Regions from separate parts of the Bacillus daqingensis genome, predicted to be linked through region 1. Evidence: riboswitches for the same ligand, from Rfam matches in the RefSeq annotation. Region 1 holds a riboswitch; each other region holds the start of a gene.
What was found. Region 1 has a riboswitch for thiamine pyrophosphate ahead of ACFO4L_RS08790 (YkoF family thiamine/hydroxymethylpyrimidine-binding protein). Riboswitches for the same ligand answer to the same signal wherever they lie in the genome.
Positions count from the first base shown of each region.

Region 2: it holds a riboswitch for thiamine pyrophosphate, as region 1 does, so the genes downstream of both, tenA (thiaminase II) here and ACFO4L_RS08790 (YkoF family thiamine/hydroxymethylpyrimidine-binding protein) in region 1, are expected to answer to the same signal.
Region 3: it holds a riboswitch for thiamine pyrophosphate, as region 1 does, so the genes downstream of both, thiM (hydroxyethylthiazole kinase) here and ACFO4L_RS08790 (YkoF family thiamine/hydroxymethylpyrimidine-binding protein) in region 1, are expected to answer to the same signal.

Region 1 covers NZ_JBHSGK010000007.1:143,480-149,437, forward strand. The annotation lists gene ACFO4L_RS08780 (M20/M25/M40 family metallo-hydrolase) at 1-1,714, shown strand, start outside; gene ACFO4L_RS08785 (N-formylglutamate amidohydrolase) at 1,711-2,547, shown strand; TPP riboswitch at 2,687-2,789, shown strand; gene ACFO4L_RS08790 (YkoF family thiamine/hydroxymethylpyrimidine-binding protein) at 2,965-3,579, shown strand; gene ACFO4L_RS08795 (ECF transporter S component) at 3,582-4,187, shown strand; gene ACFO4L_RS08800 (ABC transporter ATP-binding protein) at 4,162-5,706, shown strand; gene ACFO4L_RS08805 (energy-coupling factor transporter transmembrane component T family protein) at 5,703-5,958, shown strand, end outside.
Region 2 covers NZ_JBHSGK010000007.1:35,997-41,954, forward strand. The annotation lists gene ACFO4L_RS08265 (ABC transporter ATP-binding protein) at 1-779, shown strand, start outside; gene ACFO4L_RS08270 (ABC transporter permease) at 776-1,627, shown strand; gene ACFO4L_RS08275 (GntR family transcriptional regulator) at 1,650-2,027, shown strand; gene ACFO4L_RS08280 (ABC transporter ATP-binding protein) at 2,024-2,719, shown strand; gene ACFO4L_RS08285 (hypothetical protein) at 2,719-3,504, shown strand; TPP riboswitch at 3,553-3,652, shown strand; gene tenA (thiaminase II) at 3,788-4,483, shown strand; gene ACFO4L_RS08295 (hypothetical protein) at 4,534-4,719, opposite strand; gene ACFO4L_RS08300 (bile acid:sodium symporter family protein) at 4,898-5,863, shown strand.
Region 3 covers NZ_JBHSGK010000001.1:85,094-91,051, reverse strand. The annotation lists gene ACFO4L_RS00375 (acetamidase/formamidase family protein) at 1-692, shown strand, start outside; gene recQ (DNA helicase RecQ) at 769-2,886, shown strand; gene ACFO4L_RS00365 (nitric oxide synthase oxygenase) at 3,063-4,193, opposite strand; TPP riboswitch at 4,302-4,406, shown strand; gene thiM (hydroxyethylthiazole kinase) at 4,493-5,302, shown strand; gene thiD (bifunctional hydroxymethylpyrimidine kinase/phosphomethylpyrimidine kinase) at 5,299-5,958, shown strand, end outside.

The DNA of each region.
Region 1 (5,958 bases):
TACCTATCCTCTTATCGTAAAACCAAAGGACGAAGCGGTATCGTTCGGTTTGAAAATCGTGCATAACGAAGAAGAGCTTCGCGAAGGCGTCCGTGTCATCTATGAAACATACAACGCTCCGACGCTCGTAGAAGAGTACATCGAAGGCCGGGAAGTAAACGTAGCGCTGATCGGCAACAATCCGGTAGAAGCACTTCCGCCGGTTGAACTCGTATTCGGGGAAGGTCCGCAAATTTATACGTTTGAAGACAAGAAAAATCAAAGCGGCCGGACCGTCGAAAAAGTCTGCCCGGCGCCGCTCTCCGATGAAGAAACAGAACGAGTGAAAGAGCTGGCTGTACAGACGTTTAATGCGCTTCACTGTCATGACAGTGCGAGGGTCGACTTCCGCATTGACCGGGAAGGGAACCCGTATATTTTGGAAGTGAACTCAATGGCCAGTCTTGGTGCAGACGGCTCGCTCGTGTTTGCGGCCGATAAAATCGGCATGGATTATGCGGCGCTCGTTAACCGGCTGATCGATGTGACGTGTGAACGCTATTTTGGCAAGGATTTCTTTGATCAGGAATCATATGAAATGAAGACGACTGCGGATAAATTGTTTAAGCGGCTTACCACTACGCGCGGCAGGCTGGAAGAAGAGCTGAAAAGCTGGACGAATCTTTCCTCGAGAACAGAGGATGCAGTCGGCTTAAGCAGCGTACGGAAACGGCTTGAGGAACGGCTTGCAAAGCTGTCGCTGAAGGAAGTTCCCGAACTGACTAACGGCAGGTCGGCATGGACGTGGGAAACGAAGGCAGGTCTTAAAGGAGGAACGCTTCTCGTGGTTCCGATCGATGTGCCGGGGAAGCGAACCGGTTATCCGCTCTCGTTTCGAAAGGAGCAGGAATGGATTTATGGCGAAGGGGTCGCCTCCAGCCGCGCGGGAATTACAACAGCTCTTGCAGCCTTGAAGGCACTGAAGGATGAGAAAAAGCTTGCGGGCACGAAAACGGGTATTTTCTTTTATGCTGATGAAGGACGCGGGATGCGCTATTCCTCTGCGATGCTCGAAAAAGCAGCGGCAGAGGCTGAGGATGTTATCGTGCTGCAGCCGGGCTTTGTGGAAGGAAAAGTCGTCGATCAGCGCCGCGGTTCACGTGACTATCACATCATTGCGGAGGGAGACCCGGAGCGCATCGGCAGAAAAAGCCAGCCGCTTGACGTGCTTACGTGGTTTCTGGATCAGACAGCGAGTCTGCGTGAGTTAAGCAGCCGCCGAAAAAAGATCGCTGTCTCCGTCCAGGATATTCAATCCGAACGGTACAGCGTCCTCATGCCGCATCGCGTCACAGCAACGATTGCCGTTACTTATTTGGACGATAAGCTGGCAGAAGAAGCAGAAGAACAAATGAAAAAGCTGTTCAGACCAGGTCGTACGGGAATGAAAACGTACATTGAACAAATCACAGCCCGGCCGCCGCTGAGACGGCAAAAGAGTCACCCGATGTTGGAGCGGCTGGAGCACTGGGCAAAGGCCTATCAGCTGCCTTTTGGAACAGAATCAAGCTTGCTGGCGACAGCGTCCGGAGTCGTACCGGAGCATATTCCGTGTATTTGCGGATTTTCACCGGCAAGCAGAAGGCTGTATACGCCGGATGAGGCGATGCATCGAAGTGAGCTTGTACAGCGGGCAGTCCTGTTAGCACTTTACCTGCAGGAGGAATCTACATGAAGCAAGCTCTCCTTCCGATTTTGATTTCAGTCCCTCACGGGGGATCGCATATGCCGGACCATTTAAAAGAAAGACTGCTGCTGTCCGAGGCGGACGTTGTTCGTGACGGCGACACGTGGACGCAGGAGCTGTTTGATTTCCGCGGCAGCGTGCAGACGTTTATGGCAGCTGATACTGCCAGGGTCGTCATTGACCTGAACAGGGATCCGACGGACCGTCCTCCAGCAAATCCGGACGGAATTGTCAAAACGCTCACTGTCGACGGCCAGCAGGTGTGGAGCGAACCGTTGAGCGACGAGGAAACGAATAGTCTGATTGAAGCCGTACATGCTCCGTATCATCAAAAGCTGATGCATGCATCTAGTGAAGAAGGGCTGCGTTTTGCAGTGGATTGCCATACGATGCTGGACATTGGACCGGCTAAGGACGGCAATACGTGGGAACAGCGTCCGTTAATGTGCATCAGCAACCGCGGCAGTGCAGGCGGAGGCAGAGAGACAGAGACGATCACGGCGCCGCCGGAATTCATGCAGCTGTTTAAGCAGGAGCTGGAACGGGAGTTTGCAGATGAAATGGTAGAAGGAATCCCGCTTGTGCTTGTAAACGCCCCGTTCAGAGGCGGGTACATTACGCAGCTGCACGGACCGCGGACAGATATTCCGTGGATACAGCTTGAGCTGAACAGGCGCCTGTACCTGCCGGCTGCAGCGGGTCCCGTCCCGTCCGCTGCTGATCTGGAGCGGCTGACGAAGCTTCGTGACAAACTGCTCCTTGTACTGGAGCGAGTGGCAGCACCTGCGCAGCCTGAGGCGGGGGAAGAACCTGCTTCCTAAACGATCAGACAATAGGAGCCTGCAGCAGGCTCTCGCTTTGCTGCAAGGGCCGGGTTTGTTCGCAGGGAAGAGGTGCTTTTCGGCAGCGGGCTTTACAGAGTACCGCTTGAAAGGGTACAATGAGGCTACAATTCGATACGGAACGCACTGGGGGTGCTGCAATGCTGAGAGACGGGTCTTCCCGTTAACCCTTTGAACCCGAACTGGATAATACCAGCGTGGGGAAGTGCAGGCGGCTTTCTTTGCCGGTTACCTGCATCTTCTGAGACTGATCATGAAGATGCTCTTTTTTTTCGGTGCCGCCTGTCAGAATAAATGAATTTTCAGCATGTAAGACAGTCCCGCGGGGGGACTGTCTTTTTTTCGTTCGAATCGTAAAATAATCTGGCGTTCGCCGCCGGCTGGAGGAATGTTTCAATGAGTCAGGTCAGTTGTGGAACAAGCAGAATTGTAGGAGTGCGCTTTGCGGTATATCCGATGTCCGATCAGTTTGCGGACATTATCAAATCCGCTTTGCAAGAGGTTGATACGTCGAAAGTATGGATGCAGACAGATGATATTACGACCTGTGTCCGCGGCAGGAGTGAGCACGTTTTTGATGTCGCTGAAGCTGTATTCGTACAAGCGGCAAAGAACGGCACGCACACGGTGTTTAACGGTACGTTTTCGATCGGCTGTCCTGGAGACAGTGAGGGCGACACGTATATGTCAGAAGACGGCATGCGCTTGAATAAAGAAGCATCGGCCGACACAAACGTAGAAGCAGCGACCCATTTCGCCCTATATCCAATGAACAACCCGGAGTATATGCAAGTCATTGCCGACCAGGTTGAAACGGCAAAAGAGCACGGTACGTTTACGAAAGGCGTTCATTATGCGTCACGGCTCGATGGATCAGCGAATGAGGTGTTCGGGACACTTGAAGAAATATTTGTTGATACAGCGCAGTCGAGCTCGCACGGACACGTAACGATGACCGCCACAGTATCTGCGAACAGCCCGTCGAAAAAAGACAATGAGAGGAACGGCTGATGCTGCTTAGAGACTGGAAGCTGAAAGAAATTGTCCTGATGTCCATTCTCGGCGTCGTATTTGCCTTTATTTATCTCGGCTTTTACTTCTTCGGTCAAGGTCTGCGAAATGCACTCATGCCGTTCGGCCTCGCGCCGTTCGGCTATGAGCTGATTTTTGGAATTTGGTTTATCGTTTCCATTGTAGCGGCCTACATCATCCGGAAAAAGGGCGCTGCGTTCTGGTCGGAGCTGATAGCAGGCACGGTACAGGTGCTGGTCGGGAGCCCGGCAGGCCCACAGTTGATCATTTCTGCGGCGATTCAGGGGCTCGGTGCCGAAGCTGCGTTTGCAGCGACAAAATGGAAAAATTATTCCCTCTGGGTGCTTATTGCAGCGGGGATGTCCGCTGCGCTGTTCAGCTACGCCTGGGGCTGGTTCCAGTCCGGCCTGGCTGCACTTCCGGCAGGCTTGATTATTGCAACGCTGCTCGTCAGATTGGCAAGCGGTGCGCTGCTCGCCGGCGTACTCGGAAAATGGATCAGCGATCAGCTCGCCAAGACGGGGGTGCTCAGAGGCTATGCATTAGGGAAGGTGAAACAGCATGGACGGATTCGAAAAGCATCCTAAACCTCCTGTCATAGAGCTTAAGCGCGTCAGCTTTGCCTATGAAGAAGAAGCTCCGCTTCTTCACGATATCAGTCTTCAATTTCAGGCAGGCGAATGCTGCCTGATCGGAGGCGCGAGCGGGAGCGGGAAAAGCACGCTCGCTCTGATCATGAACGGACTCTATCCAGAAGCGGTGGAAGGAACGATGCGCGGCGAGGTCCGGCTGCATGGACGACCGCTTTCCAGCTATAGGAAAGGGGAAGCAGCACAGCACATCGGCGTCTTGTTTCAGGACCCGGAGAGTCAGTTCTGTATGATCAGTGTGGAAGACGAGCTGGCGTTTGTGCTCGAAAATATTGCCGCTCCACGAGACGTAATGGACGAACGAATCGATCATGTGCTGAGAGAAACAGACATGACCGACTTTCGCCACCGGGCTATTCATGAGCTGTCCGGCGGCCAGAAGCAGAAGATTGCGCTTGCTTCCGTGCTGCTTCTTGATCCGGAGGTGCTGATCGTCGATGAACCGGCGGCCAATCTTGATCCAGCTTCAGGAGAAGAGCTGGTAGAGCTGATCGGCCGAATCCGCCGATCACGCGGCTGTACGGTGTTGATTATCGAGCATCAGGCTGACCGCTGGCTGTCCCTTCTAGACCGGGCCGTGTTTCTTGCAGCCGGCAGCGTCATGCTGGACGGGAGTCCGGATACTATCTATCAAACGAAACGAAGCCTGCTTAAACGCGAAGGCATTCATCTGCCTTTCCGATACGATCCGCTTCCGCCGCGAAGTCCGGGTCCACACCGCGGAGAGACAATCTTCCGTGCAGAAAACCTGACAGTCTCCAAGCGGAAAAAAGCGATCGTGCAGCACGCTTCGTTTCAACTGCACCGCGGAGAAATGCTGGCAATTGCCGGTGAAAACGGATCTGGAAAGACCACACTTCTTCAGGCAGCCGCCGGACTGCTCCCGCTGGACACCGGCCGTATTGAACTCGGTGGAAAAGCCTTGCAGGAACTGGGTGAGGAGCAGTTTCGCAAGCGTACCGGATTTGTATTCCAAAATCCGGAGCACCAGTTTATTACCGATACGGTTCAAGAGGAGCTGTTATTCGGTCCGGAGCTTGCAGGACGTGATGATGCAGAAGAGTGGATGGAGGCGCTGTTGAGGCGCTTCCGGCTGGAGAAGCACCGGTATCACAATCCGTTTATGCTTTCCGGTGGTCAAAAGCGCCGTCTTAGTGCAGCAGTCATGCTGGGCGACATTCCAGACGTGCTGTTTTTGGACGAGCCGACGTTTGGCCAGGATGCGGCGTCTACAGCTGATTTGATGAACATGCTTGATGAGCTGCGCAGCGGCGGAACCGCAGTTGTATTGATCACCCATGACATGATGCTTGTCGATCGCTACTGTCATCGCGTGTTAGTCATGAAGGGCGGAGAAGCGGCTTTCGAGGGGGAACCGCAGCAGCTTTGGAAAGAGCAGGACCTCTTGCAGTCCTGCAGCTTGCTGCAGCCGGAACGGGAGGCGGTGACAGGATGACAGCTTCCCTTAATCCGGCTTTGAAAGCCGTGACGGTTCTCATTCCGGGTGTCATACTGAGCTTCAGCTTCGATATATTCACCCCGCTTGTGTTTTTACTGTTTATCATCGGCTACACCGTATTTTTCAGCGGCGTTCCGCTGAAAAAGTGGCTTCTGTTCTTCCTGCCTTTTACGGTGCTTGCGGCAGGGTTTGCCTGGATGAGCATGTTGTATGCTTCAGGATCGTTTGCTGAAGGCCGAACGTTATTTA
Region 2 (5,958 bases), 110 kb from region 1:
CCGGCAAAACGACGACGATCCGGATGTTGAGCGGCTTGATTCGCCCGACAAAAGGGACCGTTCATATTAACGGTGCAGATTTAAAGCAGCAAAAGCGAAAGGCACTATCAGATGTCGGAGCTGTCGTGGAAAATCCGGAGCTGTATGATCATTTAAGCGGCTGGGACAATCTGAAACACTACGCAAGAATGCAAAGCGGCATTACCATACCCGATATAGTGGAAGCAGCAGAGAAGGCTGGGATTGCGGACAGGCTTAAAGAAAAGACAGGCACTTACTCGCTGGGAATGCGGCAGCGGCTAGGACTTGCCCAGGCACTGCTGCACAAGCCGCGGGTGCTTATATTGGATGAACCGACGAATGGACTGGATCCGGCAGGCATCCGTGAAATGCGCAGTTATTTTCGTGAACTTGCTGAAAAAGAGGGCATCAGCATTCTTGTGTCCAGCCACCTGCTTTCTGAGATGCAGCTGCTCTGCGACCGGGCAGCTGTGATGCAAAACGGACGAATCATTCATACCGCAACGATTAAAGAACTGCTGCATGCAAACAAGCAGATTGTGTTGAAAACAGAGGATATGGAGTTGGCGGCCAACGCGTTAAGCGAGCAGACAACCATAACGAAAGACGGACTGCTGATTGAGGCGGATTCGGCAGAGGTACCTGATTTGAATCGCACCCTTGTAGAAGCGGGAGTCCGGGTTCAGGCACTGTATCCGGAGGAAAACGGCACGCTGGAAGAAACATTTTTATCGATGACGGGAGGGAAAGCAGGATGAAGCTGCTGCAAAATGAATGTATGAAGCTGTTTAAGAAAAAAGGAACGTGGGTGATGGGAACGCTGCTCGTTCTGTTTGTGATTGGAACATCTGCGCTGTTTACCGTGATCCTGGAGCCGGCTCCGCAGTCAGTAGACATGCAGGAGGCAGAAGCCGCTTATGCGGAAGCGGAGGGGCTCGCCTACGCCGGTGAGGAGCATATTCTCGTGCCGGTTATTGAGAACGCAGCATTGATGAGCATCGTCACGATGTTTACCGTCATCGCAGCAGCCACCATCACTGCTGGCGAACATGCGAAGGGAACGATTAAGCTATTGCTGATCCGGCCCGTTTCGCGGTGGCAGATTCTGCTGTCGAAGCTAGGAGCAGTAGTCCTCTTCGGACTCGTCATGACAGGTTTGCTGTTTGCTTCCTCGTTTGTATCAGGTATGCTGTTCTATGGATGGAATCTTCCGGAGGGATATGTGGTGCAGACGGCAATGGATGGTATGACGGCACACGGGGTTTACAGCTATATCGCCGCGATGTACAGCCTTTGGTTTGTGGATCTGCTGCTGTTTACTGCAATTGCCTTTATGATCGGCACCGTGTTTAAAAGCAGCGCACTCGGAATCGGAGTTTCGCTCGTGCTGCTGTTTACCGGCAGCACAGCTGCAATGCTGATTGCAGATTACAGCATCGCAAACGTGTTTCTGTTTTCGCATACGGATCTGGCATCACGCTTTATGGGCTTTCCCGGCGTAGTGGACGTCTCACTTGCTGTTTCCGGTCTCGTGATGGCGCTTTATGGAGCTGCTTTTCTCGCTGTTTCCTTCTGGCGGTTCACCGTACAGGACGTGCTCGATTAGAACGGAGTAGAGAGGTGAAGGAATGGCTATGGAATTCAATGACTACCAGCCGATTTATCAGCAGCTGATGGATCATATCAGCCAGCGGATCTGCCGCGGTGATCTTGCGCCGGGTGAGAAGCTGCCGTCAGTCCGCCTGCTGGCAGCGGAGGCAGGGGTCAACCCGAATACGGTTTCAAGAACTTATATGGAGCTGGAGCGTGAAAACATCGTGGAATCAAAGCGAGGACAGGGAACATTCGTGACTACCGAACAGCCGGTGATCGAAGAACTGCGCCGCAGTCAGGCTGCCGTACAGGCAGACCGGTTTAAATATAGTATGGAGCAGCTCGGCATCGACAAAGATACTGCAATCGGACTGCTTCAGCATGCGTGGGATGAAAAGGGAGGTTCGTCATGACAGAGGTGAATCTGCACAAGCTGACGAAAAAATACGGAAGAAAAGAAGCGCTCAGCCAATTGGAAATTCAGTTGCCGAAAGCCGGCATCACCGGTATCATCGGACCGAACGGGAGCGGCAAATCAACGCTTTTAAAGCTTATTTGCGGATTGATCCGTCCCAGCAGCGGATCAGTCGAGCTGAATGGTGAACAAGCAGGTCGAAAAAGCGGCGCAGTCGCCGCTTACCTCTCGGAGGAGGATTCGCTTTACGATTACATGACGATTAAAGGCACCGTCTCATTTGCAGCAGGAGTGTATCCCGACTTTGACCAAGAGCTAGCCATGACGTTGCTAAAAGAAATGAAGCTGCATGAGTCTGATAAAGTCAAAGAGCTTTCGCGCGGAAACAAAGCGCGGGGAAAGCTCGCGGTAACGATGGCAAGGAAAACACCTGTGCTCTGTCTGGATGAACCACTCTCCGGGATGGACCCGCTAGTGCGGGAAGACATTCTCAAGCTGATCGTGACGCATCTGGACGTCGACCGCCAGCTCTGCCTGATCACAAGCCACGAAGTAAAAGAGCTTGAACCGTTTCTCGATCATGTACTGATCGTGCACGAAGGCCGAATCGTTGTCGACCGGAACGTCGAGGACCTGAAAGAAGAGAAACGGAAATCACTGATAGACGTTCTGCGGGAGGTGACGGTCTAATGTGGTTATCGCTATGGAAAAAGGAATGGCAGGAAAGTATCCCGCGATTCGCCGTCATCATGGGCATTCTTCTGCTCGCATATGCCGCGATGATTTACTTTGCCTTTACCGGATCCGGCTACAGTATTTTACTTGGATTTTTAAGCGTTGGAATTCATACGGTGTTCCTGTTTCTCGTCTGGGCACTCTCATTCCATGGAGAATGGAAAGGAAAAACGCAGTGGACGTGGCTGAATATCCCGGCATCCGGCTGGAAGCTCGTCACCTCGAAGCTCGCGGTAGGATTCACACAGTTTCTGATCTCGGTAGTGCTGCTGACGGCCGTCGGTTTTTGGACACTCAGTCTCTTTGGCGAACATGCGCAGCAAGTGGAAGAGAACGGGATTGCCGTAATCTCTGATGCGTTGCGGGCACTGTATCCGCTGCTCCTCGGCCTGCTGATGTCAGTTGGGATTACGCTTGGATTAGGAGCGGTGTTTACCATTTTGATGATGCGAATCATCAAGCCGTTTGGCTGGGCAGTCGGTATCGCCGTCTGGGGGGTGTTTGTGTATGCAATTATGCGATTTACGCAGACGCCGGTCTATGAAGCGATGTTTCGGCACGGGCAGCTGTTTGATGCGGAGGCGCAGCTTCAAGAGGCTGTTGTGGGAAGTGCGACTTTTCAGCTGGAAGTAGAAGAAGGCATTTATTTATTCGCTGGAGAAATTGCGTTTGAACTGCTTGCGATTACAGCTGTTATCGTCCTGTTTTCATGGCTGATGGACCGCTTTGTTCAGGCCTAACCAGGAAACAGTTGTAAGCAGCTGGGAATTTTGATACAGTGAAAACAGAATATCCACTAGGGGAGCCCAAAAGGCTGAGACGGCTTACGCCGGACCCTTTGAACCTGATCTGGTTGATACCAGCGGAGGAAAGTGGGAATGTGTCTGAAATGGTCGCGTGAAGACCGTTTACGCTTTCAGGTGCTTCTCTTTCTCCGGACTGAGAAGCACTTTTTTCGTGTCCGGAGAGTGGGTGTTCGTCCAAATCATCCGGTACGCCGGAATAATCAGGAGGGCCTACACAATGCGATTTTCAGAAAAGCTGAGACAGGAAGCAGACCCTATTTTCAGTGCGATTTTTGAGCACCCGTTTGTAAAAGGAATCGGGGAAGGGAATGTGCCAAAGCAGGCACTGATCCACTACGTCATGCAGGATTATGAATACTTGACCACCTTCTGCCGGATCTATGGTCTCGCCGTTTCCAAATGCACAACCAGAGAGGATATGACGTTTTTTCAGGAGCAGATCGGCTTCGTTCTGAATGAGGAAATTCATCCGCACAATAACTTCTGTGAAGTCGCAGGCGTCCGCTATGAAGATTTACAGAAAGCGCCGCTTGCACCGACGGCTCATCACTATACGCGCCATATGATGGAAGCGTCCATTAACGGCAGCCTTGGGGAAACACTTGCTGCGCTCGCTCCATGTCCATGGACATACTGGGAAATCGGCCGCAAGCTGAAGTCAGAGGTTAATCCGGATAAGCAGCACCCATTCTACGACTGGATCAGCTTTTACGGAAACGATGAAGTCGGCACGATCACAGAAACGTTCATGGCGAAGATCGATGCCTGCGCGGAGCAGGCAGGAGAACGTGAAAAAGAGCTGATGCTCTCCCATTTTTTAAAAAGCAGCCAGCTTGAGCATCAATTCTGGACGATGGCGTATGAGCAGGAAGAATGGCCGGTCCGACTGCAAAGCAGCATCTCGTCATTGTAAACGACAGAACAGGGCACTGAAAAAACGATTCTTATTCAGTGCCTTGCTCATTATTGCTTTTCATTTGGCAGGTTTCGGCTCAGCAGCAGACCAAGAGCGCTTACGCCGGCAAAAAGACCGACGAGAATAAGAAAATCATCTCGGTAGTTGAAGCGGTCAGCTGTCACGGCGTAAACGATCAGAGCAGCGAGACTGCCAATTAAATTGATCCAGAGCAGCGGTTTCACAAGGTTCATGATAAGCCTCCCTTTCTCACTCCAGCATATCACAGCAGAAATATGGAAAAAGGTATTGCGGATATTGTCAGAATTATTTACACTGTGAGAATACTTACGCGAGTTTGAAAACAGCGCCCAAGCGGCTGCTGTTTTCTTTTTTCGTGGTACATTTTATTGTTAGAAGGAGTTTTTATCCATGAAAGCTGTTCAGCAAATCGGAGCATTAGTCAGCCGCTACTTTGCTCTGATCGTTCTTGTCGTAGCATTTATTGCGTATTTGTCACCGGCAACGTTTACCTGGGTCGGTGCGTACATTACTATTCTGCTGGGGATCGTCATGTTCGGTATGGGAACGACGATGAAGCTTGCCGATTTTAAAGTAGTAGCCAAGCAGCCAATGCCGGTTGCGATCGGTCTGCTGGCACAGTTTCTGATCATGCCGCTGACAGCCTTTGGCATTGCCTATCTGCTCAATTTGCCGCCTGAACTTGCGGCAGGACTGGTGCTGGTCGGAGCATGTCCAGGCGGGACAGCGTCGAACGTGATGGTTTATCTTTCAAAAGGAGATGTACCGGTATCAGTCGCGATGACCAGTGTGTCGACGATGCTGGCACCGCTGTTTACTCCGCTGATCGTCTTTCTCCTTGCGAATCAATGGCTTCCGGTCGGAGCAGGTGATATGTTCATGTCGATTGTGGAGGTCATTTTGATTCCGATAGCACTCGGGATTTTAGCAGCAAGATTTCTTCCGGCTGCTGTCGAGAGAGGCCAGGCGGCACTGCCGTTGGTTTCGGTCGGCGCCATTATGTTGATCGTTTCAGGTGTTGTCGCAGCTAATGCTGAAAACATCGTGACTTCCGGAGCGGCCGTTTTTGCAGCCGTGATTTTGCATAACGGGGCTGGACTGGCCCTCGGCTACCTGGCTGCTAAATGGGCCGGACTTGACGAAACCAAGCGCAGGGCGGTTTCCATTGAAACAGGCATGCAAAACTCCGGCTTAGGCGCAGCGCTCGCAACGGCTCATTTCAGTCCGCTTGCAGCACTTCCTAGTGCAATCTTTTCCGTATGGCATAACATCTCCGGCCCGGCACTCGTATCGTATTGGAGCCGTGGAAAGCAGCCGGACCCGAAGTCATTGAATCAACAATCTCGCGTGTCATAGCTTTTCGGTGTTGACCATGCAAAACAGCGGGCGGCTTGAAAATGAAAAGCTAACAGCAGGACCGATAGGCAAAAGTGACATATGAATAATGTCCT
Region 3 (5,958 bases), on a different contig from region 1:
TTGGCACCACCCCTTCGATCCCATTTCCTGACTCTCACAATGCCGGTGATTTTGGCTCCTTTCTCGTAGGTGCTCCTCATGAGTTTGCGCTTACCGAAGAGGAGCTGGACCATCGCACAGACGGGCATATGGATATCAGCCGCGCCCGGGAAGGCGCTGTCGTGCTCGCTCCTGTCAAGGTGCCGGGCGGCGGTGTTTATCTTGGCGATATGCACGCTATGCAGGGAGATGGAGAAATCGCCGGTCATACGACGGACGTCTCAGGAATCGTTACGCTTCAAGTGCGTGTTATAAAAGGGCTGAAGCTGGAAGGTCCAATTCTTTTGCCGGTTTATGAAGACCTTCCTTACCTCGCCAGGCCATTTACAGAAGCTGAACGCGAAGAAGTGATCCGCCTTGCCTCCTGCTGGAAAATGACGGACAAACTCGAATCCTCCCTGCCCCTTTCATTTGTCGGCACAGGTCCTGATTTAAATCAGGCTACCGCCAACGGCATGGAACGTGCTGCTTCTTTGCTCGGTATAACGGTTCCTGAAGTCATGAACCGGACTACTGTTACCGGATCCATTGAAATAGGCCGGCATCCGGGTGTTGTGACCATTACGTTTCTCGTCCCTATTCCGCTGCTTGAAAAAGTAAAGCTCGATTATACGGCAATCGAACAGTACGGCCCTCCCGCCGGAAACAGCTGACTTTCGCTTCATTGCCTGCGCCTGTTAAATGCGGTACACTTTCATACAGATTATGAAAAAGGTTGGGTGTCCCCTTATGCTGAAACAGGCTCAGGAAACGTTAAAAACCTATTACGGCCATGATTCCTTCCGGCCGGGTCAGGAAGCTGTCCTGACCCGGCTGTTTGACGGCAGACATACGATGGGCATGATGCCGACCGGAGGCGGTAAATCTGTCTGCTATCAGATTCCGTCCCTGCTTTTTTCTGGCGTCACCCTCGTGATTTCTCCTTTAATTTCATTGATGAAGGACCAAGTGGATGAATTAAGAGAAGCAGGAATCAATGCCACCTACATTAACAGCTCTCTCTCGTTTGAAGAAACCGGGAAACGGCTGGACGAGATTCGCCTGGGGCTGCAAAAGCTCGTTTATATTGCACCGGAGCGATTGGAATCTCCTTCGTTTATGAAAATGCTTCAACAGCTGCCTATCTCCATGATCGCAGTCGACGAAGCCCACTGCCTCTCGCAGTGGGGGCACGATTTCAGACCGAGCTACATGCGTATTCCAGAGCTGATAGCCAGACTGCCTGGTCGGCCAGTCGTCCTGGCCTTAACGGCCACCGCGACAAAAGAAGTAGCTGCTGATATTTGCTCTGCCCTGCATATTGAATCAGACAGCGTAATCCGTACTGGATTTGCACGGGATAACCTCTCCTTTCACGTGTTAAAGGGGACGGACCGTGACCAGTATCTGCTGGACTACGTAAAAAAAGATGCAGAAGCTTCAGGAATCATTTACTGTGCGACCCGTAAAGAAGTGGAACGGCTCACCGATCTCCTCCAAAAAAACGGTATCGAAGCTGGAAAATACCATGGGGGGATGGATAACGAAGAACGGCGCCAGGCTCAAGAGCTTTTCGTTTACGATGTGGTGAAAGTAATGGTCGCGACAAATGCGTTTGGAATGGGAATTAACAAGTCAAACGTCCGGTACGTGATTCACCGGCAGCTGCCACGCAATATTGAAAGCTATTATCAGGAAGCCGGGCGCGCAGGCCGTGACGGTGCCGCCAGTGAATGTCTGCTGCTCTTCTCCCCCCAGGACGCCCAGATTCAACAGTTCCTGATTGACCAGTCGCAAATGAGCGACGAACGAAAGGAAATGGAATTCCAGAAACTGCAGAAAATGCTGCACTACTGTCATGCAGAAAGCTGTCTGCAGCAGTATATTCTGGACTATTTCGATGATTACGGCACAGAGCCTTGCGGAAGATGTTCAGAGTGTGTCGACGAGCGATCCAGAGAAGACATAACCAAGGAAGCACAGATGGTGTTCTCCTGTATGAGACGAATGGGCGAACGATTCGGTAAAACGGTCATAGCCCAGGTTCTGACAGGTTCTAGAAATCAAAAGATCAAAGAGTGGCGTTTTGACCAGCTGTCCACCTTTGGACTTATGAAGCAGTATTCCCAAAAGGAGGTCGCGCAGCTTATCGATTTTCTTGCAGCCAGCCGTTACCTTGAGCTTTCCGGCGGAGGCTATCCGGTCCCAAAGCTGTCCGAAAAAGTTCTTCCTGTTCTCCGCGGTGAAGCCGCGGTTTACCGGAAAAAAGCACTTCGGCCGCAGCAGGCTTCTGCTGATCATCCGCTCTTTCCAATTCTTCGCAGTCTCAGAAGCGAGCTTGCCCGAGCTCACGAGGTGGCTCCATACATGGTTTTCTCGGATCAGACGCTCCATGAGATTTGCGCCCGCCTCCCGCAGACAGAAGAGGAGATGCTGGCCGTCCGAGGTGTTGGCACGAACAAAATGTACACCTACGGCAAACGATTCCTTAAAGCGGTCAACGATTATATGGCATCTGAATCCACGGCTCCACGAATGGCGGCGTCCGCGAAGCAGAAAGACGGAAAAAGCTATGAAGAAACAGCAGCGATGTTTATTGAAGGACATAGCCCGGAAGCGATCAGCACAGCTCGCGGTCTGAAAGAGACAACCGTCCTTCAGCATCTCATCGAAGCTTGGGAGAACGACTGGGATGTAGACCTCTCCGAACTCGTTGAGGAGGATGAAGTGGCACTTGTAGAAGAAGTAATCGATCGAGTCGGTCTGGAAGATGGCTTAAAGCCTGTAAAAGAACATCTCCCGGAAGATATCAGTTATTTCACCGTAAAAGTCACCGCGCTGCTTCAATCCGCAGGACTCCGATCCTAGAGGATCAGAACGAGGCGAAGATCCAGCACTTCCGACGGAAGAAGGGAAAGCTAGTGTCCACAGATTCAGGCAGGTGCAACGTTATTCACTTAAAATGACTTTATCCACACTCTGAAGAAGCCGGCTGCAAAAAGCAGCCGGCTTCTTTATCTAACAGTGCCCGCTTTAAAGCCTTGTCAATTACCGTGGTCCGGCAGCGGTGACGAAGGGTCGTGCTCTTTGGAAGACTGGCCTGTAAATGGACAGATCGATGCCTTTCGGTAGGCGAAACGCGGACTTTTTTCTTCATCATTATACGCTTCATGAAATACGTGAACAGCAGCAGGTGACATCGGTGGAATCAGCCATGTCCAATCGCCGGTAACCGCTCTTCCAGCCTTTTTTTCCTTATCACAAAAGATGCGGAACTGCTCCGCTGCAGTATGATGATCCACGAGGCTGACCCCTTCCTCATGAAAGGAATAAATCACGGCGCGATTTAATTCAACGAGCGCCCGGTCCTTCCATAGCGATGCAGGCTTAGCTGTATCCAGACCGAACACACTAGCCACTGCTTCAAGACAGTTGTAGCGCCATGTATCAGCCAAATTCCGCGCACCGATCTCTGTTCCCATATACCACCCGTTGAAAGGAGAACATGGATAAACGATACCGCCAATTTCAATTTCCATATCTGCAATCGCCGGTACGGCATACCATTTCAGCTGCAAATTTGAAAAAGCCTCCTCTTCCGGATGCCGAAGCGGGACTTCCAATGCCTCTTCTGCTTCCCATTCATACAGATGGATGCTGCCATCCCGCTTTTGAATCAAGAGCGGAAGGATATCGAAATCAGTCCCTTTCCCTTTCCACCCAGCGGCCTGCGCCTGCTTAGTCAATGCTGCGGAAGCCGGGTCTCCTCTGCCATCCTCATACCCGGCGTAGCGAATCAGCTGATGATTCAGCAGCTGCCATTCTGGCGGTTTACCAGGCTGTGAAGGAGGGAATATCGTCATGGCCGGCCTGATTTTACCGCCGTTTGTCGTATACCGCAGATGCTTCCGGCACGCACTAATCACTTCATCCGGCGTATTGACGTGCCGTTTATCAAAGACGGTAAGCGTATCCCAAAAAAGTCTGCCGATGCACTTGTTTGCATTCCGCCAGGCCGCCTTTGCTCCAAAAGCCAGCTCCTCAGCTGTTTGCACATACGTACCAGTCGCTTCAATTTCCTGATAAACATCGTTTAAACGGTCTGCCAATCCAGTCTTTCCCTGCTCCGTATAATACTGATGTAAGAAGGATTGTGCAGCCTGCTCGAGCGTCATTTCCACATGATTTCCTCCTGACTGTCCAGCGAAGCTGTTAATATGATAGTATAAGGAACATCAGTGCTACTGCAAGAACGAGCACGATTGTTCACAAATTAATCACGTTTGACCCGCTGGGGGTGCACCATGTGCTGAGACAGAAACTATTTTCTGATCCCCTTGAACCTGATCTGGCGTAATACCAGCGTAGGAAAGTGGATGAAAGCAGCCGTTTTCCGGACTGATCCAGCTTCCGACGAAAACGGCTTTTTTCTATTCCGCTGCGCACGACATTATATACGTGAAGGAGTGAAAGCATGACGAATCAAGTCCTCGCTCTGCGAAATCTAATTAAGAGCGACGCCCCATTAATTCATAACATTACGAATGTCGTAGTGACTAACTTTACTGCCAACGGCCTCTATGCGGCAGGCGCGAAACCAGTAATGGCATATGCTCCCGAGGAAGCCGCAGATATGGCTTCTGCAGCAGACGCGCTAGTCCTGAACATCGGCACGCTTTCAAGCGCCACAAATGAGGCGATGCTTCTGGCCGGAAAAGCGGCAAATAAACATGGAAAACCAGTCATCCTCGATCCAGTCGGAGCAGGCGCTACCTCGTTTCGGACAGAATCTGCTGCCATGCTCTTAAAGGAGCTCGACATCGCGCTTATCCGCGGGAACAGCGGGGAAATTGCAAGTCTTGCCGGGTCAGAAGCAGTTGTAAGAGGCGTAGATGCCTCTGCTGCTCCTGATGACGCGTCGCAATCTGCGGTAAAGCTTGCACGCTCCCAGCAGACGACTGTCTGCATGACAGGCGAAGTCGACGTCATTACAGACGGCAGCAGCATGATCACCGTTCATAACGGTTCTCCCTCGCTCCAGGATGTCACCGGTGCAGGATGTCTGCTGTCCTCCATTGCGGCAGCTTTTATCAGCCGGGCGGCTTCTCCGCTTGAAGGCGCAGCCGCAGCCTGCGCCTATTACGGCGTATGTGCAGAAGCAGCCGCAGCCAGACAACCATATGCAGGTCCAGGTCATTTTCAAATCCATCTGCTCGACATGCTTCAGCAGCTGACAGACGAACAGCTTGAGCAGCAACTTATTCTGAAGGAGGCATCATTATGAAAACAGCATTGACAATTGCCGGTTCTGACAGCGGCGGCGGAGCAGGAATTCAAGCCGACTTAAAAACATTTCAGGAGCTTGGCGTTTTTGGCACAAGTGCCATTACTGCTCTGACAGCTCAAAATACGGTAGGCGTTCAGGGTGTCTTCCCGGCTTCTCCAGAAGCGCTCGAAGCACAAATCACCTCCGTATTGGATGACATCGGCGCACACAGCGTAAAAACCGGTATGCTGTTCGATTCCGAACGAATTGAAATCACCGCCTCCTTTGCAGCTGAAGGCAGGCTCCCTGCGTTGGTCGTTGATCCTGTTATGGTGTCCACGACCGGAGCCGAGCTGTTGAAGGAAGAAGCCCGGACCACGATGACAGAGAAGCTTTTTCCTCATGCCTCGTTGATCACGCCAAATATTCCGGAGGCTGAAATGATCACCGGAATGTCGGGCAGTTCGCTGCAAGTTCGTAAAGAAATGGCCCGTGAACTGTTAAAATTTGGTTCAGAGGCTGTGTTATTAAAGGGAGGTCATGAACCCGATGCTGCCACAATCACCGATATTCTATTCGATGGAGCTGAATTTCACTATTTAAGCGTCGAAAAAATCGAAACAAAACATACGCACGGCACCGGCTGCACGTATGCTGCTGCCGTTGCTGCCTAT